DNA from 4 places in the Chryseobacillus diguaensis genome. Region 2 is predicted to be linked to each of the others. Evidence: riboswitches for the same ligand, from Rfam matches in the RefSeq annotation. Region 2 holds a riboswitch; each other region holds the start of a gene.
What was found. A riboswitch is a leader RNA that binds a small molecule or an ion and turns the genes downstream of it on or off. The one in region 2 is predicted to bind thiamine pyrophosphate.
Positions count from the first base shown of each region.

Region 1 (7,436 bases), on a different contig from region 2:
GCGAGTGCCATGTCTCTGAAGCCTGATTCCACTTCGCGATGTGTTCCGGTTCAGACCAATACCTCCATACTTTTTCTACTGGCGCTTGAATGACTGCCTGGACGGTTACTCTCGTTTTTTGATTACTTGTTTCCATTTTGAAGCACCTCACTCAATTATTGTTTTTGATTCTCATTTATTTAGACGAAATCCGATTGCAATATTCATCGGTCTAATTGTTCAGGAAGTCCAAATCGGGAAAATAATTTTGTGTTGATAAAATTTTGGATGTGGAATATCTTCTTGTCTTTCATTACAATGACGTGAATTCCCCAGGGAACCAAGCAGGTTTTGTCGCTGCTCGGCACATATTGCGCAAAAGCAGGGTAACCGCCATTCACCGTAGTCGGCAAAAACCGGGACCCGTCACAATGCCAGCGTGTAAGCGAAAAAAACTTGAACAAATCGTCCTTGCCGCATACCCACATAGGAAAAGGCGGCATAGACATATGGCCTTCTTCATGAAACAAGGCTACAAGTGCATGGATATCAAATCGTTCAAAAGCTTCCACATACCGTGAGAGCAGTTCTTGATCAGGCTCGACATCCATCAAGCTGTATTCTTCGGAACGGAGTTTCGCTCGATCCATCGTTTCTGTGGCTCTTTGCAAGGCGCTGTTAACTGCTGCTGGTGACAATCCTAACGTTTCTGCAATCTGTTTGGAGGACCACTCAAATACGTCCTTCAATATGAGAACTGCACGTTGACGTAGAGGCAAGATTTGCAAGAGTGTAATAAAACAGAGTTGAAGGGTATCTTTTCGAATGAGTATTTCTTCCGGATTTTCCGAAAATGCGGGCGCAGGCCAGATCCAGGATGAGTCAGGCAACGTTTCGCTGGGTGCGATAATTGATGCCTCGGGGTCGGAAAAGTCAACGGGACGAGTGCGGCGTTTAGCTTGTCTTAGCTTGTCCAGGCATATATTTGAAGCAATCCGATAGACCCATGTTTTGTAAGAGGATTCCTGTCTGAATGAGTTCCAACTTTGCCAAACACGAATAAAGGTTTCCTGAACGGCATCGTCTGCGTCTTCGATCGATCCTAGCATTCTATAACAGAACGATGTTAACTCCGGCTTCAATCGGTCAAATAACTGAAGTTCTAGAGCATGCTCCAGTGCAGTTTCGTTCATTTGGGCCTCCTTCTAACTTTTCCACACACCACCAGATGTAAAATGATAGATTAAGAGAAGAGATTCCACATTTTTCTGAAATATCCTTCATCAAATGATAATTTTCAACAGTGAAGAAGAGGCTAACCTTTGGTTTAAGCAAAACAACACAATGGTTGTGGACATTCAGTTTACCAATGATGCATCAAATACAAAGATATTAGTCGTCTATAAAATTTAATTATTTAATACGGAGTGGGGCACATAACATAATGAACCGATCTTTGGTATGAACGGTCATTAGGAGTCATACAAAAATAATTAGCAAGAGGGGCATTTGTATGAATTGGTACATTTGGGTAGCTGTTATTTTCGTCATATTGTTTGGTTTTTATCTAACTAAACGAAAAAAATAAGGTTCTGTCCTTTCTTCACTTACCAGATTTTAATTGTTAGTATTGTGACCCGTTCGAACGCGATCCCCCAAGGGATCAGCACCGGATTAGAATAGCCGGCTCGATGCCGACTATTCCACTAGAAAGCCCCTACAGTCGCGGCTGAAGCGCAGCAGACTTGTAGGTGCTTTTCAATTCAGGGCGAAGCTGCTGAATTGGTCGGCTTATGGGGGCTCGATGCCCCCAATAAGGCTAATACCCAATAACGTAAGGAAAAAGAGAAGGGGTTAACCCTAACAGGTTCCGTTTCCTATCGCAAAAGCTTCAATTAATTACAAAAATGTAATCAAATTTATACGACTATTTGTACCACATTTTGTACTCTATTTTGTAAATTAAATAAAGCTCCGTTCTCATTGAACAAGATCCATTGCTTTTTATTTATTTCCAAAAGCTTTATAACACAATAATATTAAAGTGGTGGATTGCCCATTCCTAAAGGAATCCAATCCTCTTTCGGTGGTCCGTATACCCCGAATGGTTTTAATCCTGCTTGTCTAATAAGAATTGTAGCTTGTCCACGATGATGAACAATATGTTTAATTAAGCCCATCAGAATTGAAGCATTTGTTTCTTCTCTTCCGAACGCAATTTGAATTTGTTTCAAAGAGCCATCTGTCCATTGTTGTTCAATAGCCTCGGCTGCTTGAGCACTTACCTTTTTGAAAGTTTCAGCGATTTCTTTTGCTGTTGTCGGAACATTTTCAGCATTTTCAACCTTATCCATTTTAACAACAAATTTGTTTAAATAATTTGGAACATTTGTGGTGAAATGCCACAAAATTCTACCCAAAGTACGTCCTTCAGGATAAACTTGTTGTTTTAATGAATCATCTGTCAAGCCATCTAAAACTTTTTGAGTAAGTATGGCTTCTTTATTCCATTCTTTGATAAAATCGGAAATTGTTACATACATAAATAATCCTCCATTTTCAATTATTTTACAATATATTACTCAAAATTCATTATAAAACATTTGTTCTCATATTCCAATATTCCTTCTTAATCAAAATTGTACCGTTATTTTGTAAATAAAAATGTATACGTACTTGTATAGGTACACTATCCATTGTACCCTGACAATTTGATATACATTTTCCTATGAAAATTTCAGTGCAAATTATATAGAAATGGCTCTATATCAATAAAAAATGACTATCAAATTAATATACATTTTGATAGTCATTTTCCTTACATTTTTAATGTTTGCGATAGATAACGGAACCCGTTAATTTTTATATCGCCTTTTTTTTACTAAAGAATTGGTTTTTCATTCAAGTAATTAATAGCCCTTCACCGATTAGTTGATCTACAAATAGAAAGACTCTACGCATTTTTCTTGATGAAAGAAATGATGAATTTTCGGTTAGTCTGTTTGCACAAAAAAATAACAATATTAATAGAATTGTTAAAATATGAAATCCTTTTTTAATAGAGGCTACATAAAAGCAAGATACACTGGTTGTAGCAACTAAGAAAGGGTGATAGCAAATGCACAATCAGAATCGATTTAGGTATTTACGTTTCTTGGTTCTTTCGTCCTTGGCTTTTTATCTTGTATTCCCTCAAATTACTCATGGTGCTGTCGCAGGTTCACAGGATGGAGGAATCGGGAACACTACTCATTATTCACAGTTCCAGTCTTCATTTACAGGAGGTAAAAAAATAAATAATATTATTTATCCTCTTTTATCGACACCTGCCATTAAAAAGCAGGGAACACAACTTACTATTAAAGTAGATACACATGGCAAGTCTCCAAGTGGATGGAAAATTAACCTGGGCAGCCTGGAGCAAACCCCGGTTAAAAATGAATATTCTCTTCCTGTTGTTTCTTCTAAGCCGAGTTCTTCCTATTGGGAAAAAGACGGCACTGTTTATGATGTAACAGTAAACATCCCTACAAATGTACCGGAGGAGCTTTACGATCTTAAAGTTGCATATACCGCTGGCGGTTCGACAGTGACAGATAATCAGGCTCATTCAGTAAAAGTGGTAAAAGATTTAAAAAAGAATTTTTCCTTTCTTGACCTTACTGATATTCATGTAGGTTCACCGCGTAACGAAAATGATCCGGCAAATGCTACGGAAGCTGGTTTCTGGGATCCCGATCCGAATAAGCGATGGCTGTATCTACAAAAAACAATTCGCGAAGTTAATTTACAAAAACCAGATTTTGTTGTGCTTACAGGAGATTTAATGTTCGGACAGATGAATCCGAAAGAGTATCAATATGAATATGAAGAAGTGTACCGGATGCTGAAGCAGCTGAATGTACCTGTTTATATCGTTCCAGGCAACCATGATGGATACGCACAAGACGCTACCCTAACAGATGGATTGAAATATTGGCACAATTATTTTGGACCGCAATATTTTTCATTTGATTATGGACCATATGCTCATTTTGTTGGGCTTAATACCTTTGACTGGGATAAAGTTGACCGCAGCGGTACCGGAACAGTATCTGTTCCAACGTGGGGCGGTCAAGTGAGAAGCGAACAGCTGCAGTGGATGAAAGAAGATCTGGCGAATAATGCACAAACTGCACAGGCAGGACAGCTGCGAGGATTGCTGGCACACAATAACCCGATCTTCCGTGATCGTGATAAGTGGCCAGACACTGATCCCGAAGTACAGCAGTACTGGAAAGAATATGACCTCCAGCACGATCCTCAGACACCTGCAAATCTGGCTTTGGGTGAGAAACTCGGACTGAAATACGATCAATTGTGGCATGGTGAAGGTGCCCAGCAGGTTATCGATTTAATGAAGCAATATAATATGCAGGTTGGCCTGCATGGACATACGCATGTTGATAATATTACCAAGCAGGACAATATTTTATATGCTACGACGACTGCAGTTGAATTAACCGGGAAACCATGGATAGGATATCGGACTTTCCAGATGAACAACGGCAGCCTTGATTCTTCCTATATATACGAGAGTCCTGACCGTTCGCAGCCTATTTATCAGAATGGAAATACGACCGACGGTGTTATGTCGTTTGAGACAGAGTACAGCTCTCCTAATGATGGAACGGCTACCACCCAAACCGCAACTGTTTCCAATCGCCTTAACCGTCCAATAACTTTACACGTACCGTTTTATATGAAAAAGGGTACTTACACAACGACAGCGGGGTCGCTGCAACAAATTGATATGAATGATGACAAACAAGGCATGGATGTACAAATTACTATTCCTGCAAACAGTTCACAGAAGATTACGGTGTCTTCTTAACCAATTCGTCGACAAAATTTTTATTAAGGTTCAATCGTATCTGCGGTTGAGCCTTTTTTCTATAAAGCATTTGCTTAAGCAAATGCTTGAGGGCTGCTTTAGCAACTTTTTTGGCAGGCTCGATGCCTGCCTTTTAATAAATAAAAACTTTAGTTTTTTTCCATTTTTTCAATTGGATTATGATTGTAAATTTCGTCATTGCGCTTGCTGGTAAGGCCTGTGCACTGTTTATTGATTTCCCATTAAACGGTTTGGCGAATTTCTTAATTTCCCTAGTTTCTTCATCCTCAATTTTCTTCCAAAGCCAGTAAACAACATAATGATATTTCTTCAATTCTTCTTTTTTGATTTAGGCAAAAAAATTGTCTAGCGGAAAAGAAATAAGCACCTCCCATTTTCTACACGCATTATGCTGGTGAATTTTCATGAATAAAGGAATTTTTAAATAGGCTTTCTTATTACTAAAAACTATGTTATTTTTAACAACAAAGCATAATATCTTTGTTTAATTGCTCTACTAGGGGTGTCCAATGGCTTGGGCTGAGAAAAGAATGCACTTAAATTCTTTGACCCTTTGAACCTGATCTGGATTATACCAGCGTAGGGAAGTAGGTGTGAAGGCGTCAAATGTCTTTTGTACGCTGCTACTTTTTGGCGATATTCAGGTTCTGTGTATACAGAACCTTTTTTGTTGCCTTTCATTTACTTGTTTACCCAGCTAATGGTAACTTGTAATGACTATGCTGTAGCTCCTAGGATCGTTTATCTATCAATTTTAGGGAGGAAGTTACATGCAAAAAAAGCCAACTGAAATGAACATTGAATTAAAATCCCAATTTACAGGAAGTAAAAAAATTTATGTCGAGGGTTCCAAACCTGATATAAAGGTCCCTATGAGAGAAATCGAGCTCAGTAGAACAAAAACTTCATTTGGAGAGGAAGAAAATGCTCCCCTTCATGTATATGATACGAGTGGCCCTTACACAGACCAAGATTACAAAGTAGATATTCGAAAAGGACTGCCGCCTTTGCGCAAAAATTGGATTTTAGAACGCGATGATGTTGAGGAGTATCAAGGAAGAGAGATAAAACCAGAAGATAATGGATTCCTTGAAGGAGATGTACGTGCCAATCTTGAATGGTTCCCAAATATAAATAAAGCACCATTACGTGCCAAAAAAAGATGTAATGTCACACAAATGCATTACGCTAAAAAAGGAATTATTACACCTGAAATGGAATTCATTGCTATTCGTGAGAAGATGAATCCGGAGTTTGTTCGTGAAGAGGTAGCAAGGGGAAGAGCGATCATTCCCGCGAATATTAATCATCCGGAAAGTGAACCAATGATTATTGGACGTAATTTTCACGTTAAAATAAATGCGAATATTGGTAATTCAGCTGTAACTTCTTCTATTGAGCAAGAGGTTGAAAAGATGACATGGGCTGCTCGGTGGGGAACAGACACAATAATGGATCTTTCAACAGGGAAAAATATCCACACAACAAGAGAATGGATCATTCGAAACTCCCCAGTACCTGTTGGCACAGTACCTATCTATCAGGCACTTGAAAAGGTGAATGGAATTGCTGAAGATTTAACGTGGGAAGTGTATCGTGATACCTTAATTGAACAGGCTGAACAAGGAGTAGATTATTTTACAATTCATGCTGGTGTTTTATTACGGTATATTCCATTAACGGTCAAACGTACGACTGGGATAGTATCCCGTGGCGGTTCTATTATGGCCCAATGGTGTTTGGCTCACCATAAAGAAAATTTTTTATTTACTCACTTTGAAGAAATATGTGAAATCCTGAATCAATATGACATTTCTGTTTCACTTGGAGATGGACTGCGGCCAGGTTCAATAGCGGATGCAAATGATGAAGCCCAATTTGCTGAGCTTGAAACGTTAGGAGAATTGACTTCCATTGCGTGGAAGCATGATGTGCAGGTTATGATCGAAGGCCCTGGGCATGTGCCGATGCATATGATTAAAGAAAATGTTGATAAGCAAATGGAGATTTGTAAAGAAGCGCCATTTTATACATTAGGACCTTTAACAACGGATATTGCACCCGGGTATGACCATATCACCTCTGCTATTGGGGCTGCAATGATCGGTTGGTTTGGAACGGCTATGCTTTGTTATGTGACACCAAAGGAGCATTTAGGCTTACCAAATAAAGATGATGTCCGCGATGGGGTCATTGCTTATAAAATTGCATCGCATGCAGCCGATTTAGCGAAGGGCCACCCAGGTGCTCAAGTTAGAGATAATTCTTTATCTAAAGCACGCTTCGAGTTTCGCTGGAACGATCAATTTAATTTATCACTTGATCCAGAACGTGCAAGAGAGTTTCATGATGAAACGCTTCCTGCAGAAGGTGCAAAAACAGCTCATTTTTGTTCAATGTGCGGGCCTAAATTCTGTTCAATGAGAATTTCACATGATATTCGGGGAACAGCTGCTGAAAAAGGAACAAGCGAGGAAATCTCAATAGAAGAAGGAATGAAACAAAAGGCAGATGAATTTGTTAAAAAGGGATCGAGTATTTATCGATAAAAGAGTGATAATGA
Region 1 covers NZ_JBMKNV010000006.1:141,728-149,163, forward strand. The annotation lists gene ACOT8F_RS11860 (SRPBCC family protein) at 1-136, opposite strand, end outside; gene ACOT8F_RS11865 (sigma-70 family RNA polymerase sigma factor) at 204-1,172, opposite strand; gene ACOT8F_RS11870 (DinB family protein) at 2,019-2,522, opposite strand; gene ACOT8F_RS11875 (metallophosphoesterase family protein) at 3,098-4,852, shown strand; TPP riboswitch at 5,362-5,476, shown strand; gene thiC (phosphomethylpyrimidine synthase ThiC) at 5,644-7,422, shown strand.
Region 1: another riboswitch for thiamine pyrophosphate. It lies ahead of thiC (phosphomethylpyrimidine synthase ThiC); the one in region 2 lies ahead of ACOT8F_RS09450 (thiamine-binding protein).

Region 2 (7,436 bases):
GGATGATTATACCAGACGATTTCAGGGGCATATCAAAAAGCTGAAAAATGAAGAAACGATAGGGATACATAACCCGGACCTAAGATACAGCTTTATCTCTTCAGATGATGCAGCCGGCATGCTTTATCACGCTGGAGCTAACAAATTGGAAGGTAGTTATAATGCAGCGTTTGAGGAAAGTATTTCTTTAAAAGAGCTAATACAGCTCATGGAAAAAGCAACCGGAAAGAAAGCCAATTTGACGACAGAAATTTCTTCTGAAAATCTCTCTCCATACAGTATGGGAGACTCTCTTGCTATTTCTCCTGAAAAAGCACAAAATACAGGCTATATGTTTAAAAAGCTTTATCCTTTTTTAGAAAACCTCTCAGACTATTATGCTCATAAGGAATAATAGAACAAAAGATCAGCTTCAGAAAGGAGTAAAAGAATGGATCCGCCTAATGATCGATCCGTTCTCTTTCTTTTAGTTACTTCTGCTTTTTCTATTACTCGTTTGATTAAATGTGCCGCTCGGGTCAAATAAGATTGAAAACAGGAATGTGTACTATTGAAAACAGTTTTTATCCAGCCCTTACAAATGTCCTCATAAATCCGCAGCCTCTCTTTTCCTTTATAGAAATTACTGCTGAATTTATAATGCAATATTCTTCATTTTATAAATCTATTAAAAAAGCTTTTCATAATAAACCCCGGCAAAGTATGCAAAAATGACAGCAAGAGGCAGACAAAATACAAGTGGCCACCCATTAACCTTGCCTTCTTCCTGGCTGATGCGGATCGCCTCTTTGTAGCTATACAAAAAGTGAAAAAGAGAGAGTATATAGCTTCCGAGCATCATGATTACAGTCAGGTGCATCTATTTTTCCTCCATTAGTAAAGATCTTTTTATACTTAGAGCAGTGCGGCCATATTCTATTAGATTCAGCTTACTCTACTAATATGAGTAAAATTTTTAAGGCTCTTTTCATAAACTTTGTTGCTTTCCATCTTTTTTATTGAATTTACCTGCCAGTTAGTCTGCGAAAATAGTAATTTTTAAAAAATTGGATAATTATATAGAAAAAAAAGATGAATTACAATGCTATATTTACGAGGATTTAATCGGTATAATTGTCTAGATTTGAAATTAATGGGGGTTAATTGATTTGAAAAAGCTTTTCACAGCATGTTTAGCATTACTATTTATGGTTTTTGCTTCTACGCCTGCATTTGCAGCAGTCAAAGAGACAGATTTGACAGCATACCTTACTGAAATAGGGATGAGCAAATCTGACTTGGAGGATTACCTCAGTTACAGCGACCTGACGCTTAATGATTTTAACAGTATTCAGGAGCTAAAAGATGAACTGGGTGAACCAGTTACAGATGAGACACTTGCAGCACTTTTAAAGGATTATGATCTAACAGAACAAAAAGCAATTGATTTGCTTGTTGAAAACGGAGAGCTTGAGAAGGGCGAAAAAATTCAGGATGTTTATACCTTTATCAATGACTTAGATTCAGATCTATCTTATTATCTTGATAATGAATTAACACCGATCACAAGCAGCAATCTAAATGACTTGCTTGCTGGCTATGAGTTGACGAAAGCGGAATTCGATAAATTGATGACTGCACATAAAGATTCTATTAAAAACTATAAATATATAGAAGACTTGGATCAGACACTTGATTATTATACACAGCGTTCTGCAAAAATGCAGAAAGAAATGGAGAATGCCCTTGCTAGTCTCGGCATTACTCAAAAAGAAGCCGAAAGATTGTCTGAGTATATGAGCTCAGTGATCAAGAATGATCCTTCTGCTTCTGATAAGCTAAAAAGCCTTGGGGAAAGAATGATGCATTTTTCAAACTTTACGAGTGTTGATCAGCTTTCTGCTAAAGATATTGCAGAACTGCTTTCGATCTACAGCGAAGGTCTTGACCTGTTTAAACTTAAACCAAAGTTTTATTTAACGAAAAATGGAGAAAAGAATGAACTTTCTCTGCAATCATTAATGAATGTAAAAGATCTAAATGGAGCAAACCTTTTGGTTGAATTGTATAGCGATAAAGGCGAATTGCTGATGGATCTTGTGATTACACCAGAAATGGCCGGCTCAAAGATTGTTAAAGAAACCGGTAAAGGCCTTGAAAAAACGGCAGTGATTGCTAAAAAAGAAGAGAAAAAACCAGTATTATCTAAACCAGTTGCCAAAACAGTTAAAGGCGCAAAGCTTCCTAAAACAGCAGGAAACTATGCTGAAATGATGGGAGCAGGTATTCTTCTGCTTGCCGGCGCATTCCTGCTTGCAAGAAGAGTCAAAGCGAAATACCAATGAGAGCTAGAGCGGGTAAGCAAAAAATGAAGAAGAAGCCGATGCTTCTTCTTTTTGCCATCGCTGTACTGCTTGTTGGCGGAATCTATTTGACAACAACCAATGGATTTAAACTTGCCTATGGGTATTTTTTATTTAAAACAGAGAAGCCAATCTCAGCCACAGCAATAGAAAAACCGAAGCCTGCTCCATCCAAAAAACCAGAAAATGTACTATACAGCGTCCGGCCCAAAATGGGTGAAAACATGGGCGTCTTGCAGATTCCTAAGCTTAATGCTTCCCTTCCAATCTATCATGGAACAGATGAAGATGAGCTTGAAAGAGGAGTCGGGCATTATGCGGGCTCCGTACTTCCGGGTGAAAAGGATAATTCTGTTCTGGCAGGACACAGAGATACTGTGTTTAGAAGGCTGGGAGAGGTAGGCAAAAAGGATCTGCTGGTTGTGGAAACGAGTGCAGGCAAGTTCACTTACAAAATCCGAAAAGTAAGGATTGTCGATGCTGATGACCGGACAGTTATTGTTCCAAAGCCTCGAGCAACTCTCACAGTCTCTACATGCTACCCATTTCGTTTTGTGGGCTCTGCGCCAAAACGCTATGTGCTTGTAGCTGATTTAATAAAAAGCCAAATTAAAAAGTGAATCATAAGGATTCACTTTTTTCTGTTTAATAAGGTTGGCGCAGAGATCAAAACCATAATGATCACAATGCTGCTGACAATCCATGATGGAATCATGTAGGAGCTGTTATAGACGACCGAATATAGAAATACAGGCGTTCCTTTAGGAGTGCTTGAAGCGAAGAAAATAATTCCCGAAAGAACATGGGAAGCAAGCCTAAGTAAACTTCCTATAAAAGTTGCTGCTAAAACCGAAAGAATAACCGCTCCTTTTTGTCTGCTGCCAGAAGCACGAAGCACCCAACGGGAAAAAAGGCCGCTTGCGCCAAGAAGTGCGTATGCTAAAGGATAATCGAGCAAATATTGTGCCCAGTGGACAATCACCGCAAGGCCAAGGACTATCTGAAGAAGCCCTGTTAAGAACCCTGTAAGCAGTCCCCCTTTAAGTCCCCATCTAAAAGCCATAATAAAAATCGGAATCATAGCAAGTGAAAGGGATCCGCCTTGAGGAAGTCTCCCGAATATATTTGATACATAATCAAGCAGCAGGGCAATTGCTGCAAAAATAGCTGTTTCAACCAAAAAAACAAGCCGCTGATTCATTAAAACACCTCTTATAGACCGACCAAAAAGGAAATGAAAAAAGCAATGCGGGGAACTCTGTCGTTCGTTTCCACGCACTGCTTTAATGAGAGGTAAAATAAGTTCAGTGCCACATCCCTACAAAAGCGTTAACTAACAGGTTCAAAGGGTCAGAACTGCGTTCAATCTCAGCCGAATGGCTCCCCTTGTGGTCGATTCATTAAATTATGAATAAAGTAATAATACAATATAAAACAAATTTCGACAACCCTATTTGTAAAGGAAATTAATTCTTTCTTTACAAAATGCTGAATTGCTGATATGTTTTGATTGATCTTATATTTAATAAATTATTGGCTGCTTTCTTAGCTTCAAAGACCTAAATGGCAAAGAATTCTATGGAAAGAGCCAATATGAAAATTGAAAATGTCTCGGGGAGCTGAGTAAACTTGGCTGAGAGGACGATTTTTAGCGTCGACCCGTTAAACCTGATCTGGATAATGCCAGCGTAGGGAGCCAAGAGGAAGGATTCTTTCCTTTATACTTTAGACGAGCATAAGGCTGCCCTAGTGGCAGTCTTTTTTGTGTTTGCATTTTCATTTTTGCATTCTAAGCTTTTATCTGTTTATTGATCACATTTTAAGAGTATAGGGGGAAGTTACATGGCTTCAGTAAATTTGGCTTTTCAGGTGCTGCCAAAATCAGATGGCGGCAATACTTACGAAATTGTAGACAAAGCTATTGAGATCGTTCAGCAATCAGGTGTGAAATATGAGGTTGGCGCAATGGAAACAGTGATGGAGGGTGAGCTGGATGAATTGCTCGATATCGTTAAAAGAGCACAGGATGCTTGTATTAAAGCAGGGGCTTTTGAAGTCATGACACACATGAAGATCCACTATCGTCCTGTTGAAGGAGTGACGATTGATGAAAAGCTTAAAAAATACCGCGCTTAAACCTTCTGCCTCTATAGCGGATGTTTTGAAAAGATTAATTGAAACAGCACTTCCTGGTATCGCTATATTGCTTCTGCTTTTATTCTGGGAGCTTGCAGTGAGATTCAGCGGGATTGATAAATGGATCTTGCCAGCGCCAACAGAGGTAATAAAGGCGCTGTTCACAATGAGTTCAACACTGCCTTCTCATATTATTCAGACCGTATCAGAAGCCATTTTAGGGCTGGTTATCTCTATTGTTGCGGGGGTCTTATTCGGTACAATCATTGATCTTTCAGACTGGATCAGAAAAGCCATCTATCCTTTGCTGATCATTTCTCAGACCATTCCTATCATTGCTTTGGCACCGCTCTTTATTATCTGGTTTGGATTTGGGCTTTTACCCAAAGTATTGGTTGTTGCTCTCGTTTGCTTTTTTCCGATAGCTATTAATCTCGCAGATGGGTACCGCCTTGTGGACAGAGATATGCTTAAGCTTATGAAAACCTTCGGAGCAACAAAGCGGCAAACCTTCTTAAAAGTGAAGTTCCCATCTGCATTGCCATTCTTTTTTTCCGGATTGAAAATTGCTGGCACGTACAGTGTCATGGGAGCTGTTATTGGAGAATGGCTTGGTTCAGATAGAGGACTTGGTATAGTACTTACAAGATCGAGCCAATCTTTTCTGACTGAAAAAGTATTTGCAACAATCCTAATCATTGTCTTGTTAAGTCTGGCGGTATTTGCACTGATTGAAATCCTTGCCCGCATTTGTATGCCATGGCGATATGAGCAGCAGAAATTCGAAAAATAATATATGAGGAGAAACATGATGAAAAAAGGACTTTATTTAATGTTAAGTGCTCTAATTCTGTTACTATCAGCAGGATGCAGCGGGGCAGAGAAGACAGATCAAAAGCCGCTTAAGAAAGTGAAAATTATGCTCGATTGGTTTCCGAATACGAATCATACGGGTATCTATGTAGCGAAAGAAAAAGGCTATTATAAAAATGAAGGGCTTGATGTTGAAATTGCAGAACCGGGGGAAGGGGTCAGTGCAGATCAAGTAGTAGCCTCCGGTAAAGCAGATTTCGGGATCAGTTATCAGGAAAACATAACACAAGCAAGATCAAATGGTATACCGCTTGTTTCATTAGGAGCTATCATTCAGGAAAATACATCTGCTTTTGCTTCATTAAAAAAAGATCATATTCTGTCACCTAAAGATTTTGAAGGAAAACGTTACGGGGGATGGGGAGCTCCTACAGAAGAGGCCGTTCTAAAAGCTGTAATGCAGAAAAACAATGGTGATTTTTCAAAAGTGAAAAATGTTACCCTTGGTGCAACTGATTTCTTTAAGTCCATTGGAAGAGATGCTGATATTGAATGGATTTATTATGGCTGGGATGGAGTAGAGGCAGAAAGACAAGGAATCAAGCTGAATTATATTTATTTGAAAGATCTGGATCCTGCATTAAATTATTACACTCCGGTGATTTCAACGAGCGAAAAGGAAATCAAGCAGAATAAGGATACTGTATCGAAATTTATGAAAGCGACTTCCCTTGGATATGAAGATGCTATTAAAGACCCAAAAGGTGCTGCTGATATTTTAATTAAACAGGTACCGGACATTAACGCCGATTTAGTTAAAAAGAGCCAGGGATGGATAAGTAAGCAGTACCAGGGAAAAGCAGATCAATGGGGTTATCAGAAGGAAGAGGTTTGGAAGCGTTATGCTGATTGGATGTATGCGCGCAAATTAATTAATAAAAATATCATACCATCTGAAGCGTATACGAATGACTTTCTTCCAAAAAGGAATGAGTAAAAAATGCTGAAAGTTGAAGAGCTGTCAAAGACATTTCATAATCAGAAAGACCCTCTTTTAACACTTGATAATATTAGCTTAACGATTGAAAAAGGAGAGTTTATCAGTATTTTAGGCCCCAGCGGATGCGGAAAAAGCACGCTCCTTGATATTATTGCAGGCATTAAGAAGCCTTCTAAAGGCAGAGTGATGTATGGAGGAAGAGAAATAATCGGTGAAATTGGATATTCTGCCTACATGCCTCAATCAGATGTCTTGCTTCCCTGGAGAACTGTATTGGAAAATGCGGCACTCCCGCTTGAGATAAAAGGAGAGAGCAAGAAACAAGCCAAAAAGCAGGCTATTCCTCTTTTTAAAACATTTGGGCTTAAAGGATTTGAAAACCACTATCCGTTTATGCTCTCAGGCGGTATGAGGCAAAGAGCCAGTTTTTTAAGAACCTTGCTTAATAAAAAGGATCTGCTCTTATTAGATGAGCCCTTCGGAAAGCTTGATGCTATTACTAGACTTGAGCTTCAGCAGTGGCTTATGGATATTTGCTCATCTCTAAAGCTTACCGTTTTGTTTATTACGCATGATATTGATGAAGCGATCTTTCTATCTGACAGAGTATATATTATGTCAGCAAGACCCGGGAAAGTGATGAAGGAACTGACGGTTCCCTTTTCAAGGCCAAGAAGTGTGGAAATAACGGGTGAAGCGGAATTTGCTGAACTTAAGAGAGATATGATTAAGATTCTAAAATGAAAGACTTTCTTTGCAGCAGTCCTCCTTTTAAAAACCCGACTGAAGATGATAACCATGATCAGGCCGGTTCCTTCTATGAAGATGGGGAGCCGGCTTTTTTATCGTTTAGTGAATGTATTTTTCGGGGCACAAAGCATAGGACGAAAATACTTCCAGTCTAATTAGGGACGTGATTTAAGTTGCATTAGAGAATTTGTTCATGTTTTTGAAAGTGCATCCCGATTTGAAAACTCTATTTTAAAAGGTAAGATTTATAGTGCTGATAAGACTAAAATGACAGGGAAAAGCTGCTTACTGTCCAAATAACAGGTTCTGCTGGCGCAACTCGGGTTCTACCGAGCGCATCCCGCCTCTTGCTGTCCAAACAGCGCTGTTAACAGTTCAAGCATGTGATATACAAT
Region 2 covers NZ_JBMKNV010000005.1:749-8,184, reverse strand. The annotation lists gene ACOT8F_RS09475 (NAD-dependent epimerase/dehydratase family protein) at 1-394, shown strand, start outside; gene ACOT8F_RS09470 (hypothetical protein) at 668-859, opposite strand; gene ACOT8F_RS09465 (processed acidic surface protein) at 1,149-2,324, shown strand; gene ACOT8F_RS09460 (class D sortase) at 2,348-2,962, shown strand; gene thiT (energy-coupled thiamine transporter ThiT) at 2,974-3,543, opposite strand; TPP riboswitch at 3,641-3,739, opposite strand; TPP riboswitch at 3,945-4,053, shown strand; gene ACOT8F_RS09450 (thiamine-binding protein) at 4,185-4,478, shown strand; gene ACOT8F_RS09445 (ABC transporter permease) at 4,450-5,271, shown strand; gene ACOT8F_RS09440 (ABC transporter substrate-binding protein) at 5,290-6,288, shown strand; gene ACOT8F_RS09435 (ABC transporter ATP-binding protein) at 6,292-7,035, shown strand.

Region 3 (7,436 bases), on a different contig from region 2:
CAGTCAAATAAAAGTAGTTTCAAATCCGATAAAAACTCATGTTGTCTGCCGGTTTTTAATACCTTTTTAATCTTGTTGACCGACCTAATGAGGAAACATCTTAAATTTTAAGCCAAGGCTGATAATCTGCCCCACTGCCAGTACCTCGACCCTCTTTAATCCACTTATCGATTTTAGATGTTCTTTTTCTTTTCGACACAAAAGATAATCATATCCAAAGGGGCAAAGCTTCGCATCTTTTTTATAAACATCGCAACTTTATTTTAAATCCACACTTTTTCCCCAATGGGAGAAAAAATTTGTCTTGAATAGCGGTTAGTCAACAACACTCATTCCTTCTTTCGGACTGCTTGCACTGGCATAGCGTTTACGTTGAATGATGCCTGCTTCATAGCCTAGCCTGCCCGCCTCAATGGCAAGCTTCATCGCTTCTGCCATTTTGACAGGATCTTCGGCACTTGATACAGCTGTATTTAATAAAACACCGTCTGCACCCATTTGCATCGCAAGCGCTGCATCAGAAGGGCTTCCTATCCCTGCATCAACAATAACCGGAACTTTCGCCTGTTCAATGATAAAACTGAGGTTCAGCGGATTGATAATTCCCATTCCTGATCCGATCGGTGAAGCCCCAGGCATAATGGCATGAACGCCAAGCTCCTGCAGCCGTTTAGCCAGCACTACATCATCGGACGTGTAGGGAAGAACGATAAAGCCTTCCTCCAGCAGCCTTTCGCTTGCTTTTAAAGTTTCCACTGGATCCGGTAGAAGCGTTTGATTATCCCCGATAACTTCTACCTTTATCATAGTACAAAGACCCGATGCTTTGGCAAGTCTGGCAATTCGGACAGCCTCTTCTGCGTTTTTGGCACCGGCAGTATTCGGCAGCAGCGAGTATCTGGATAAATCAAGCTTTTCCAAAAGATTTGGCTGGCTCTGGTCAAATATATCCATTCTCCGTACGGCAAAAGTGAGAATTTCAGTTTCAGAAGCGTCAATTGCTTTTTTCTGAGTGTCAAAGTCACTGTATTTGCCTGTTCCTAAAAGCAGCCTTGATTGAAAAGAATAAGGGCCTATTTTCAGCATATTATCCGCCTCCCACAAAAGTTACGATTTCAAGTTTGTCCTCATTTTTTAAAATTCTTTTTATATGATCACTTTTTTCAAGGATCTCTCCATTTTGCTCGATAACAATGGTTCTCTCAGATAGATCGAGATGTTGAATAAGTTCTTGCACAGTATGTATTTCTGCCGTTAAATCCGTCCAGTTCCCATTAATACACACCTGCATGTCTTACCCCCTCTTCAGCAAAAGAAAGGCTGCTTTCTTTTCCTTCAAACAGATCAGCCATGTATCTGCCGGCAGCCGGGCTAAGCAAGATACCGTTCCTAAAGTGGCCTGTACAGGCGTATAAGCCATCAATTTTCCCATGCTTTTTCATATAGGGAGCACCGTGGACTGACTGAGGCCGAAGACCAGCCCAAACACTTTCCATAGAGGCGTTTTCAATGGCAGGCAGAATCTTTTGGGCTTTTTCAAGCAGTGCCTTTACACTTTTGGCTTTTACCTTTTTGGAAAAATCATGGGCTACTACCGTTGCACCGATCAATAACCGGCCTTCTCTTTTTGGGACTATATAAAAACCGTTTTTAAAAACAGGGGCTTGGAGCAGCGGCTTATCTGTTTTTAAGCAGATCATTTCCCCTTTAACTGGATAAGTTTTCAGGTCCCGAAACTCCGAAAGAAGCGGCGTGCTCCAGGCGCCTGCGCAAATTACAGCATTTTGGCCGAATATCATGCCGCTTTTCGTTTGAATACCTTTCACACTTTGATTCTCGATAAGAATGTTTTCGGCTTTTGTATATTCGTACAAATCTGCTCCGCAAGCAGCAGCAGCATGCAAATATGCCTTCGTCAGGGCGGGGGCCATCACATGACCGTCTTTTGGATAAAAAACCGCTCCTGCTAAATCTTTGGAAAGGCTGCTTTCGTTTTCTCTTAGTTTATCGCCGGTAAGAAAAACCGTTTCTTCGCCTGTTTCCTCCTGCCAGCGTGCCGTTTTTTTCAGCTTTTCCAATTCCTCATCAGTTTCAGCAATTTTATAAATTCCTTTTTCTTCATACCCAATATCAATGCCTGTCAATTCTTTAAGCTGTAGCGAAAGGTCAGGAAAAAGCGCTCTGCTTTCTCTTGCTAGCTCAAATAGCGGATCATATTCATCCCATTCCGCCTGAACGCCAAGCAGTCCGGCTGCAGCGCTGGATGCTTCTTTCCCGCCTTCACCCTTTTCAACAATTGCCACTGTGTGGTCTCTTTTTGAAAGCTCATAGGCAACCGAACCGCCAATTGCTCCTCCCCCGATGACAATGCAATCATAAACCTTTATCATATTAGCAATCCTCCTTTTCCGACAGCTGATCTGTAATCAGAAGCCGCTTTTAACGTATCTTGGCTATCCCAGATTCCTGACATAACAGCAAAGCCGGCTGCTCCTGCAAGAAGAATTTCCGGCACATAATCAGGCCGGATGCCGCCAATTGCAATAACCGGTACAGGCGACTGCTCTGCCACTTCACAGAGCTCGGCTAAGCCGCGGGGCTCTCTTCCCTTTTTGCTATCTGTTTCAAAAACATGTCCATAAAGGAGCATATCAGCTCTTCCGATAATTGCAGCTCTTGCCTCTTTTAAGGAATGCACTGAAGAGCCTGCATACAATGCAGGAAAACTCGATTTTACAGCTGATACCGGAATGCCTTGAGTGCCAAGCTGAACTCGTTTTATTCCAGTTATCATTGCCAGATCAACCCGGTCGTTTATAATCAGCTTTGCTGCAGGAATACCTTCATTCAGGAAAACCTGAATTCCTTCGTAGAGCTCTTTAGATGATTTTTCCTTCTCCCTTATATGCAAAAAATCAATAAATGGATGGAACTCTTTTACTTTAGGAAGCATTTCACTAAAAGACAGCTTTCCGTTTGTAATCACATGAAACTCCATCTGCGAATCCCTCCAATAAGCCAAAAAAGCCCATTCCGCGTGTTGGCGAAATGGGCTTGAATGCACAATGAAAGACAGCTGTCCCCGTATCGCTTCCCTACGCTAGTACAAACTAGATCAGGTTTTAAGGGTTTAAAAACTGGTGTTTTAATCTCAGCCGGCCTGCCGGCTCCCCTAGCAAAGAATGGATATTTTTTCATCAGTATACCATTGAAAAACGAACATTCAAGCTATATTGAATAAAATGGTACTTTTGGCCTTGCACTTTAAATTAGGTTATGCTCCTTTACTAAAGAATTGGTTTTTCATTCAAGTAATTAATAGCCCTTCACCGATTAAAAATGTGCCGACAGGCGACAATGGTAACAATAAATCTGAAAAACGGTGATAATTATGATGGTAATTCAGTGGGGCACTTCTATATTAATGTGTAGCAATTTGACTGCTTTAGGATGGGAAAGTTTCAAACGAATGTCAGAGCTAATCGGGGAGTTACAAAAAGTATTTATTTTGGTTAATTAGCTGGCTCTTTTAGTTTGCATTTATGGTCCATATTGTTGTTACAAGGCATAACCCAAGGGATACATAACCGACCAATTTCCATGCTCTTCTTTTTTTTATGGACTTCAAAAAAAATATTGCTATATAATGGAAGTAAATAAGTCAGGAGGTGGGCTGAAATGGAAGATACCAAAAAGCTAACAAAATGGAACTTGATTCAAAATTTAGCCTGGCCATTCTTCGTTCTTATTGTTTTTACTGAAAGGGCTAATCCTCAAATTAGTTTAGGATGGTTCCTTGCGGTAACACTCTTATTCATTGGCGTGATCTACTCGTTTTTTTCTCCAAACAAAAGACTTAAAAAGCTCGGTTATCTGACTCTCGTATTATTCGCCATAGTAACAATATGGACATCATTCTTTTCATCCATTTGAAAGCGATTAAATAAGGGATTTCACCAAAGGGAATTGTCTTTATTAATGTGTATAAGAAGAAATCATGTATTGATTAATATATTTTTTCATTCTCCGCGAACCTTCAAGCCGCATAGCTGCTTCCCAGAAGCGAAAACTGCCCTCATATCCATGGGCGAAGTATAAATAATCAAAGAAGATTTCATCGCCTTGCGGTTCCTCCAAAACCTTGATCTTCAAATTCCTCATTTCCTTTTTCATCTCCCTGGCTTCCAAGCGAAGGGCTTTTAAGATCCCATCAATCATGGCCACATAAGGCTCGGGAATTTTAAATGGCAGCCTCTCGAAGCTTACGCGATTCTCTTCCAGCTCTGAAATGAGGTAGACCCTGTAAATATATTCATAAATAAGGTCCTCTTCCGCAACAGGAATTGGAGCTTTCATGATGCTTCCATCCTTTCAAGTTCCTTATCTATAAGTGCCTGACATCTGTTAAAGGATAAAAGGAAATCGTAAATTTGTTTTTCCATTCATCCATTAACTGAATGGTTTTCTCCAGCTGATTCATTTTCAAGACCATTCCCGTCTTTTCGCTAAATAAGCCATCATGCCAAAATCGTGAAAATGAAGGTAATGCTTGTTTTGAAGGCTTTCTAATAAGAGCTGTTCCATTTCGAGTATTTGATCTTCATTTAAAAATGGCCGGGGTGTTTTAAGATCTTCCCGAAACACTTTCTTGGCCATTTGCACGTGTTCAGGAAGCATCATGGAAGTCCATTTAATATTTCCCGATCTCGAATCAACGGAATCTCCCCCTCATAAATAGAATATATGTTCCTATTTTAACCGATTTTAACGAATAAGAAACTGGTGTTTTTTATAAGAAAAAAAGACCGATGCCGGTCATTTCTGTAGGAGATGTATGTGTCCATTTTTTAAAATAAGCACCCCGAAGGATGCTTAATTACTCAAAGTGTTTCACTTTTTCTTTCAGGATAATTCGTCCTAAGATCCTTTGCTTTTTCCCTAGGTTAAGCAATGCGAAAGCCATTGGGCTACAAATACCCCTATATAAAAGCAGCAACTGAATAAGCAGCATTTGCTATGAATAACGAATTAAAAAAAGCCATGACTAAAAATGCTCATGGCCTTCTATAAAAAATAGGGGGTCTTTCAGTTATCATAAAGGATTTTTTGCTTTTTATCAGCACGCTTTAGAACTATTTATTGTATGAAATTATGCTTTTAAAATACTTAATAAGAATGACCAAAAAATAATTGAGCTGACAGACTAACTGTCTTTGGGGATAGGAGCGACTTCCCTAAATCGCAGTCGGTATGCGGGTAAAAAATATTAATCAAAATATAGTCCATATTTCTATAAGTATGAACTTTTTTTATTCTGGCACTATACGCTGTTCGTACTCTGTCTAAGTTGAAAAGCTTTATATATATGGTCAGGGCTAACCTTACCGAATACTTCTATTTTACTTAAAGAATAGAAGATGAAGTTATCCCCATTATTTCCACTTTTGCCTTTCCAAAGCTAACACCTTTATCTAATATTCTCCTTATACACTACTTTACTAAATTGATTATTTGATATCGCAATTGAGAAAACGATTACAAATAGGAATACACTCGGACCCAATATCAAATAAGTTTTTGAAAAGCCTATCGTATCATACCAATAACCAACTAATGGAGACAAAATTGCCTGACCCACTTGGGAAATAAAATAGTAGCCAACAATATACATGGTGGAAGATAACCTTGCATCAAAATTAGAAGCAATAAATTTAAATATGGCTACTAGCATTATAGGCAGCTCAAAGGAATGCATCATTTTCATTATGGATATGCCTATAGGTTCTGTTACCAGGCCAGATCCCAATATTCTAATGGCCATGATTAAACCTGCTAAAACCAAGCCTTTTTTAGCCCCAATCTTATTGACAATAATAGGGGAAAGAAACATCATTCCTGCCTCTACAAAAATCTGAACGGAGTTTAAATAACCAAACATCTGATTTCCTAATTCCTTTGATGAAAACATTGAGGCATAGTAAACGGGAAACTGTTGATCATAAACCGAGTAAACACAAGCAACTCCCAATACATATATGACAAATGACCAAAAAGTTTTATTCTTTAATAAGATCAAACCATCTGTTAATTTTAATGATTCTGATTTTTGCTGTTCTTCCTCTGTTATAACGATTTTTGTAAATAACAGAAAAACAATCAATAAGAGGCTGCAAACGGATGCAATCCAAAAATTAATATTAGGATCGATATTAAATAACTGTCCAGCGAATAAAGCAGCAGATGCAGCTCCTAGCGAACCCCACATCCGTGCTTTCCCGTATTCAAAATTATATTTCTTACCGGTTCTTTCCGCATATGATTCAACTGCACCGAGTCCCGCTAAAAAGGTTGCACTAACATAAATACTTCCAGCAATTGCCCCTATAAAGATATTATATTTTAATAGAGGACTATACACATAAATGAAAAACGGACCTACAAACATTAATAAAAATACAATAATCCACAACACATGTTTTTTTAAACCGACTTTATCAGAAACGAATCCATACAAAGGTTGAATAAAAAGTGTAGCAATCGCGTTAAGGGAAAAAACGAGACCAACTTCAGCCCCACTTAAATTTAACGTTTGGCCTAACCAAATGGAAAATAAGGACAATGTTGAAATTTGTGCAAAAAAGTAGAAGAATATGAAGCCGCTTAACATCCAATAGGTTGAATTAATCTTCATTTTAATAATCGCCCCTTTTTATTGTGTTACTGTCTGCAATTGATTCTTGACGACCACTTTATATCCGGTTGTATTCTCAACGATCATTACCTCAAAAGTGTTTTGTTTTTGACGAGTAACTTTCAAAGATAAAGTCCCTTTCCCAATAGGAAGCCTTTCAATCTCTAAATATGTCATTCGATCAAGAAGCACAGGAGAGAGATGGATTTCCTTTTCTAAACTATTTGGGGTCAAACCGAGCAGGGCCTGTATAAAAATAAGTGGCGTACCTGCCGCCCATGCTTGAGGAGAACATGCAATTGGATATTTTACCGGCTTACCACTTGACATGGAGTATCCACAAAACAATTCCGGAAGACGATTGTATTCGAAATGCAAAGAAGCATCTATTAATCCTTGGATGATCTTGTTCGCTTGATCTTGTTTTCCAACCTTACTTAGCCCGAGTACAATTAAACTGTTATCATGGGGCCATACACTTCCGTCATGATAGCTCATTGGGTTATAGCCTGTTTCTCCTTCCCCCATTGTACGGATTCCATAACCGGAAAACATTTTAGGAGAAAGAAGCATATCAGAAACTTCTTCTATTCGTTCTTTAGTCAGCATACCTGACATGAAAAGATGACCTGGATTAGAAGTAATCGTCCCAACTTGCTGCTTGTTTCTATCTAGTGCAATGGCATAGAAAGAGACATCATCCATCCAAAAAGCTTCATCAAATTTTTGCCGCAATGCTTGTGCT
Region 3 covers NZ_JBMKNV010000006.1:150,983-158,418, forward strand. The annotation lists partial or broken gene ACOT8F_RS11890 (TnsA endonuclease N-terminal domain-containing protein) at 1-199, opposite strand, end outside; gene ACOT8F_RS11895 (thiazole synthase) at 316-1,086, opposite strand; gene thiS (sulfur carrier protein ThiS) at 1,088-1,291, opposite strand; gene thiO (glycine oxidase ThiO) at 1,275-2,390, opposite strand; gene ACOT8F_RS11910 (thiamine phosphate synthase) at 2,387-2,998, opposite strand; TPP riboswitch at 3,076-3,184, opposite strand; gene ACOT8F_RS11915 (hypothetical protein) at 3,679-3,933, shown strand; gene ACOT8F_RS11920 (YhjD family protein) at 3,976-4,356, opposite strand; gene ACOT8F_RS11925 (YolD-like family protein) at 4,483-4,680, opposite strand; gene ACOT8F_RS11930 (MFS transporter) at 5,468-6,691, opposite strand; gene ACOT8F_RS11935 (amylo-alpha-1,6-glucosidase) at 6,710-7,436, opposite strand, start outside.
Region 3: another riboswitch for thiamine pyrophosphate. It lies ahead of ACOT8F_RS11910 (thiamine phosphate synthase); the one in region 2 lies ahead of ACOT8F_RS09450 (thiamine-binding protein).

Region 4 (7,436 bases), on a different contig from region 2:
CGAAATTTCAGCAAACTTCTCCTTTTTGGTCATGGCTCTTCTCGCCATAGATTAATTTCATGCAGAAAAAAAGACTGAGTGGTTTAAAGTGCTTCTGTTTTCTCATTATTTTTTTAGGCTCTTTTCTTAAACTTTGTTGTTTTTTCATGCAATTAAGTGAATAATAGCAAGAATACACCTGCGTATTTTAAGAAAAGATGCCCCGAAGCTAATCTTTATACGTGTTTTAAGACCATACGATTAGCAACAATCTTTGCGAAAACACCCTTTTTTTAAAACAGCCGGCAGCGTGAGATTGTGAATAGTCAATTCCGGGCGCCTCCCTAATCGGATATTAATTCCAGTCTGCCCTAGCCCTTCGCTATTATAAAATGGCTTTCCGTCGTATGTAAGCAAGCCTTTCACCATATTCATTTTAACTAATCCTTTTCTCCTTTTAGAAAATTCCGAAATGGAAAGGAGATGAATGGGGTAGTGTGATTTTATTTATTCCACTTTTACTTTAATACAATCTATGGCATTATAACCATATCCTTTTCTATTCCAAAATGCCTCGGTGGGCTGAATATGACCTTCGGAATTTGAAGCTCGCACCATAATCGTATATTCCCCTTTCCTAAAAACCTCCCAATTAAAATGCCATTGAACCCATTCATATAGGTACTTCTAAAGAACATGAATTCCAAGTATAGCCTTCATCTAAACTTATTTCAACTTTGGTTATAGTCCCTATACCTGTCCATGCAATTCCTTTTATTAAATGAATTCCTGTATCCAACAAGTTTAATGGTTTTTGTATGGTCGAATTAACATTCATCACCGTTACTGAAAATTTCTCAGCATCTGTTTCTTTATATGGATAATAGACATAATCAATTGTTTGAAAGGGGCCATTATATTCCTGGTCAATGACTGTTATCTCCTTGATCCATTTTACAGAAGCCATAGCATACCATTTAGGAACGTTTAATCTTAAAGGATACCCATGTTGAAAAGGGATTGGTTTCTCATTATATTCATAAGCAATTATTGTATCTGGATGAAGTGCTTTTTCGAGCGGTAAACTTCTCGTATAACTCACCAATTGGTCAGAATCAGTTCTTTTCCCGTAATCATAACCCTTAAATACAACTTCTTTAGCACCTTGTTTTATACCAGTCATTTGCAGCAGGGTACTTAAAGGTACTCCCCTCCATATTCCTTGTAATTGCTCCTTTCTCCCATTGTTCGCCAAACACTTTTGGATTAAAGAATTCTCGCTTGTTCCCCGCACATTCTAATATGACTTTTAGAGTTTTATATGGCAATGAAATAACTTCTTGTAATGAGAAAATGGTTGGTACGTTTACAAATCCGCCTATTGGCAACAAATAAAATGATGACGGCAGGTTTGGATAAGAAAAGTGATTGCGTTTGTAGAACAAATGATTAGGTACAATACTTCTTTCCAAGAATTGAATTGGCGTTTCCTGATTTTCAGGTTTTAGAGACCTTGTCATTAGAAAGGGCCCTACTGAAGACTGATGAGTATTTTTCATCATGCCACCCCATAATTTTATTAGTGATTTATACATATGAAAATTTTTTTGTCTTCATCCAATCCTTTTAAGTACTTTGAAAAACTGCAATTTCTTACTGAAGGTTTGGATATTATTGGTGGCATGTTTTTGCAATTCAGAACCCTTTTTTGCCCTAGCTTCTCTGTTAAAAAAGACTATATTTTATTTGGAAAGTTTCAACCAACATAATTCGATGCAGAAAAACAAACATTAAAAAGGCTATATCGTTAACACCAGGGGGTGAAAAACATGGAAAAACAACAAATATGGCTGCCTTTGATCGCAGCTGCAGGTATCGGTGCAGCTGCTTTTTATAGCATGACTAAGGGCCAAAAAAGCATAGGACAAAGCATGCAGCAGTTTGTCCCGCTTGTTGCAGGAATGGGTTGCCAAGGCCAGCAAATGCAGCAAAACACCCAACAAAATAATCAAGCGTCTAATAACCAGCTTCAATAAATTTTTATATGAAAAATATTTAAAAAATTCAGAAGGAGCTCATATAGCCCCTTCTATTTTTTATATTCGAGCACTGCCCGTTAGAACGTTCAATTATCCAAAATATGTAATATCCAATCTTTTAAATCAACCATTCTTAAGTGTTCCGGTTCAAGCTCCGTTCCTGTTACAATCATGGGAAAGTATGTGTCTTGTTCATGCAATGAACCATGGCTTGCTCCCCCTGCATTTATTGGAGTTCCTTCCCCAATGAATTCAAATCCAGGTTTTACATTAACTACCAAGAAGTTTCCTGGGTGAGAATAGAAAGAACTGTAAAGGCGTGCAAGTGCATCTGGATAATTTCCATATATAATAGAGTGACCATTTTTCATCTTAATATCTAAAATAGAAACATCCCCCTCTATTTTCCAGCTTTGTCCGTATTGATCAATAAATTTCCCATTTGGCTGATAAGAGAGCACGCCTTTCTTGTCAACTGATAAAACCTTAACTGCCTCCCCTTCCTTCCAAGCAATATTATCAATGCGTTTCTCTTTTTGAAGTTGTTTAACAATAGACTCTACTTTGATCGATTCATCTAGAAGATAAATAAAAGACATTCGCTCATTTAATCCCAGTACGATTTGATCTTTCTTCTGAATTGGCCCGCTAATTTTATGAATTCTATATTCTTTTAACACCCTTCTTAAATCAATTAAGGCCTTTTTCTTATCGCTGCCAATTGAAGTTTGGCCGCTATCCCCCATTACAATCCAAACGTTATCCTTTAACGCTTTTTCCCAAGAACCATAAGTATTAAAGATGGTCTGCAGCCGTTTATCAGCCTCTTCAATTCCTTTCGTTTCATTCACTCCATTTTTATGAACTTTTTTATCATTATCCAGAAAATACACCAATGAAAAGGAGGGGACTCTATTTTGTTCGATTAAATATTTCAATTCTTCTGCTGCATATTTATCATTAAAACCGAACGCCTGCCAGAAGTGGGTATACTTATTATTTGGATTTAATTTAGATAAAATCCCATAGGAAAAATAGGAAGGTCCTCTAACAGAAGCATCTTTATTCAGAAAGTGAAATACCTGTAATAACTTTGGAACATAGAGCATTTGTGTTTTGTTTCCACGAAAAACCAGTGTATTGATTGAAGCAGATTGTAATCCTCTATCACTTATTTCTTCATGAATTGTCTTTACGTGATCACTCAAATGATGTTCATTTAAATGAAACAAGGTCTCTTTAAATAAGACTTGTTTAACTCCTAATTTCAAAATTTCTTTTTTGTCACTCCCATAACTGATCAAACGTTTTTCGTGTTCATCATACCAAACAAGTGCTGGCACTTTATGTTTTTCAGGATACGTTCCAGTTAAGAGTGTACTATCAATTGTAATTGACATCGTGGGGTAGCTGCTCACCATTCTTGGGTAATATCGTCCATTATCGATTAAATATTGTAAAGCAGGTGCTTTTCCTTCCTTTAGAGCAGATTGAAGCGGCTTATCCATAAGAGAGTCTAATATTATAAGAACGACCCGTTTTGAAGGCATCACATGCGGGAAATTAAGTTTCTTATTTGTTTGGACTGTTGTAGGCTGTAAATTAAAATAAACTATAAATAAAATAAGTGAAATTGCCATAATCATAATAACAAATTTTAAAATTTTACCCAAAATATGATTTTTTTTGTAGATCTCCATAAATATATCGTGTCTAATTTTTTTGACTTTATTCGCAAATACAAATAACCGGAGTTGATTGGTTTCAATTAAATCCCATTAGCAGATCCGGTAATGCCAATAATCGCTTTTCTGGCCATGGTTTCCTCCTAGGTATTTATCGACTTATTTCATACCCTTTCGGAAATAGCCCTACACTTTTTCCCCTTTACTATTTATCCAATAATGGTTACCATCAGTACATAACCGAATATTTTATTTCTGCTAGGGGTGCCTTGTCATGGGCTGAGATTGAACCATCGTTCTAAACCCTTTGAACCTGAACTGGATTATACCAGCGGAGGAAAGCGGCCGACTATCCAGCCTTTTGATTGTATTGTTTACCTATGGCTTGTTATACGAACCCGCTTACTTCTCCGGAGAAGAGCGGGTTTTTTGTGCAGGAAAACTTTCCATTGGAGGAGATCGAATGACATTTTCACGAAGGCTTTATCAAAAAGCAGAAGGCATTTGGCTAAAAACCCATCAGCATCCGTTTGTAACGGGAATCGGAAAAGGAGATCTTCCTAAGGAATCGTTCATCCGCTACATGAAGCAGGATTATGTCTTTTTAATTGATTACGCAAAGATGTTTGCGCTCGGTGCTGCAAAAGCAAAGGATATCGAAACAATGGCCGCATTTGCAAAGATTCTGAATGATACTCTGCATGAAGAAATGGATTTGCACCGCCAATATGCAGAACAGTTCGGCATTACAAAAGAACAGCTGGAGGCAGTCAAACCCGCTCCGCTCAATCTTGCTTATACGCGATACATGCTGAGCGCAGCCCAGAGCGGCTCCCTGGAGGAATTGATTTCTGCTTTATTGCCATGCATGTGGAGCTACTGGGAAATCGGAAAAATGCTTAAAGCAGAGTACCCAGGCTCAAGCGAGCATCCTTTCTACGGTAAGTGGGTCACCATGTATGCTTCAGAAGAATTTGGTTCCCTCGCTGTCTGGCTGATTGATTTGCTGGACAAGCTGACTGAAAGGAAAAGCGAGAAGGATCTAGCTATCTTAGAAGAGCAATTCCTCACCTCTTCAAAACTTGAATTCCTCTTCTGGGACATGGTTTACAAAGGAGAAGAGTGGCCGGTTTAAATACATTTTTGGAAGGAAGAGTTGAGATGAAAAAATCGTTATTAATTCTATTTGGCATATTCGTGCTTATTTTAGGAGGATGCAGTTCAGGCCCAAACGGAAGTGCTTCCGGAAAAGGCTCCGATCACCTGCAAAAGATTACCCTGATGCTAGATTGGTATCCGAATGCTGTTCACTCTTTTCTTTATACAGCTGAACAAAAAGGCTACTTCAAGGAGCAGGGGCTTGATGTCGAGTTCAAAATGCCGGCAAATACGAATGATCCCCTCAAAATGACAGCGTCCAATCAGATTGATATGGCCCTTAGCTATCAGCCTGAAATCCTTATGGCGAGAAGTGAAGGCATTCCCGTTCAATCCTTTGCTGCCATCGTCCGCCATCCGCTGAATCAATTGATGGTTCCGAAAAACGGGAACATTCACTCACCTAAGGATCTCGAAGGAAAATCAGTTGGTTATCCTTCCAGTCCATTGGATGAAGCTTTAGTTCGTACAATGGTAAAAGCCGACGGCGGCAATCCCGATAAGGTAATGATGACAGATATCGGCTTCAATCTGATCCCATCCATGGTTACGAACAAGATCGATTCCTTGATGGGCGGCTTTATCAATCATGAAAAACTGCTTTTGGATAAAGAACATCATCCCGTTCGCACACTTGATCCAACAAAATATGGCGTCCCGGATTATTATGAACTCGTTCTTGCGGCAAGCGAGAGGTCATTAAAAGAAAAGCCGCAGGTTTACAAGAAGGTCATGGCTGCCATGACAAAAGGCCAGCAGTATGTGGAGAAACATCCTGAAGAAGGCCTTTCGATATTAATGAATCACGAGGAAGAATCCTCTCCGCTTGATAAAGAAGTGGAAACGAAAAGCTTAAAGATTCTGCTCCCTCTGATGGAGGAAAAAGGAAAGCCATTCGGTTACCAGGAAGAAGAAACCTGGAACAATGTCTCTCAATGGCTGTATGATAATAAGATCACGAAAAACAAAGTAGATGCAAAGAGTGCTTTCCGAAATCTATAATCAACTTTCACATAATGGACAAAAAACAGCTTTCCGTTCTATGTTAAAATAAGGATGTCCAACTACTACTTATTGAAAACATAACGGAGATGATGATACATGACATGGCTAGTTGTGCTTGCCATCATTCTTGTCAGTGCTGTTAAAATTTTTATGACATGTCTTCCAACACCTGTTGTCGAATGGCTTGTCAGCAAATTTGAACTGCATTCAAAGCTTAGCGACTCAGACGCTGCCTTAACGATCAATGGAAAAGACTTAGCAGAGGAAGAAAAACTTCAGGTGATCCATGATTTTAATGAAGCGATTTTTATAGAGAAATATTATGTCCATCCGGGTAACCAAGAATTTTATCTTCATCCAAAAAACGGCGGAACCCCGATCGTGATTGAGACAAAGAGAGGCAAAAAGGATGTCCGCTTATTTGTCTACAGCTACAGCGATCATGTAGATGTCGTCAAACAAGTAAAAAAGAAAGTTTTCGCCTACAGCCTGCTTTCTGAGAATCTTCAAAAACGGTCTATGTTAGGAGATGCTATTTAAAATAATAGCCATCAATAGAAAAGCCCAGACAGTTTCGTGTCTGGGCTTTTCGCTCTGCATTCATCTATTAAAGATTCGGAAACAACCCATGTGCGCCGTCTGCAATCATTTGAATCGCCATAACCGCAAGAATTAAACCCATCAGTCTTGAAACAACATTCAGGCCATTTTTGCCGATTTTATTAATAATCGGGGTTGAGTAAGCAAAGAGAAAATAGGTTGCAACGAGTATGACAGTGTAGCTTATCAGAACCCCAAGCAGGTTCACAACGTGATGTTCTGATGTCCGAGCCATAACAGTGGCAATGGTACCGGGTCCAGCCATAATGGGAATAGCAAGCGGTGTGATCGAGATATCATCCTTCACTTCTGCCTCCATCTTTTCATCCCCATGCGGACTTTGGGCCTTTGACGGCTTTGCATGAAGGAGATTGAACGCGATTCCAAAGATCAGAATACCTCCTGCAACTCGAAAGGCATGAATGGTAATGCCGAAGACAGAAAAGATCAGATTTCCGAGGATCAGGAAAACGGTCAGAATGATAAACGACACGACCGCTGCTTTTCTTGCCGTATTCCTTCTGCTCTGGTCTGTATAGCCGCTTGTCAGCGAGATAAAGATTGGAATATTTCCAAGAGGATTCATTACAGCAAAAAATGAGACAGCAAGTGTCAGCACAGCTCCTATCAAACCCAGCTCCTCCTTTTAAGTTTCTCAGCAACTATAAGTTACCCTTTAATCACTTCCTGTAAAACTAGATACAAGTATGTTTTGCCTCTTAGGGTGGTATTATGCCAAGAGGATGGGCTTTCACTTAAAAAGAGGAGAGCTGGCTTTCTAAATCTGATACATTTACTCTTTTGAAAGCTCACTTTCCGTAACCCATTTATGATTTTTCACTTTTCCTCCCCCTTCAGAAGGCGTGTAGTCCACCATGTAAACAGTCGTCTTCTCGGCTGAGTCAATTTTAGCAGTTGCTCCCTTCATCCCTTTCATATGGTCAGCCTCTAACATCACTTCTGCGCCTGG
Region 4 covers NZ_JBMKNV010000015.1:27,009-34,444, forward strand. The annotation lists gene ACOT8F_RS18035 (hypothetical protein) at 487-600, opposite strand; gene ACOT8F_RS18040 (molybdopterin-binding protein) at 653-946, opposite strand; partial or broken gene ACOT8F_RS18045 (molybdopterin-dependent oxidoreductase) at 947-1,574, opposite strand; gene ACOT8F_RS18050 (hypothetical protein) at 1,809-2,015, shown strand; gene ACOT8F_RS18055 (alkaline phosphatase family protein) at 2,105-3,718, opposite strand; TPP riboswitch at 3,954-4,060, shown strand; gene tenA (thiaminase II) at 4,167-4,838, shown strand; gene ACOT8F_RS18065 (ABC transporter substrate-binding protein) at 4,865-5,863, shown strand; gene ACOT8F_RS18070 (YfmQ family protein) at 5,963-6,406, shown strand; gene ACOT8F_RS18075 (MarC family protein) at 6,474-7,097, opposite strand; gene ACOT8F_RS18080 (YdhK family protein) at 7,260-7,436, opposite strand, start outside.
Region 4: another riboswitch for thiamine pyrophosphate. It lies ahead of tenA (thiaminase II); the one in region 2 lies ahead of ACOT8F_RS09450 (thiamine-binding protein).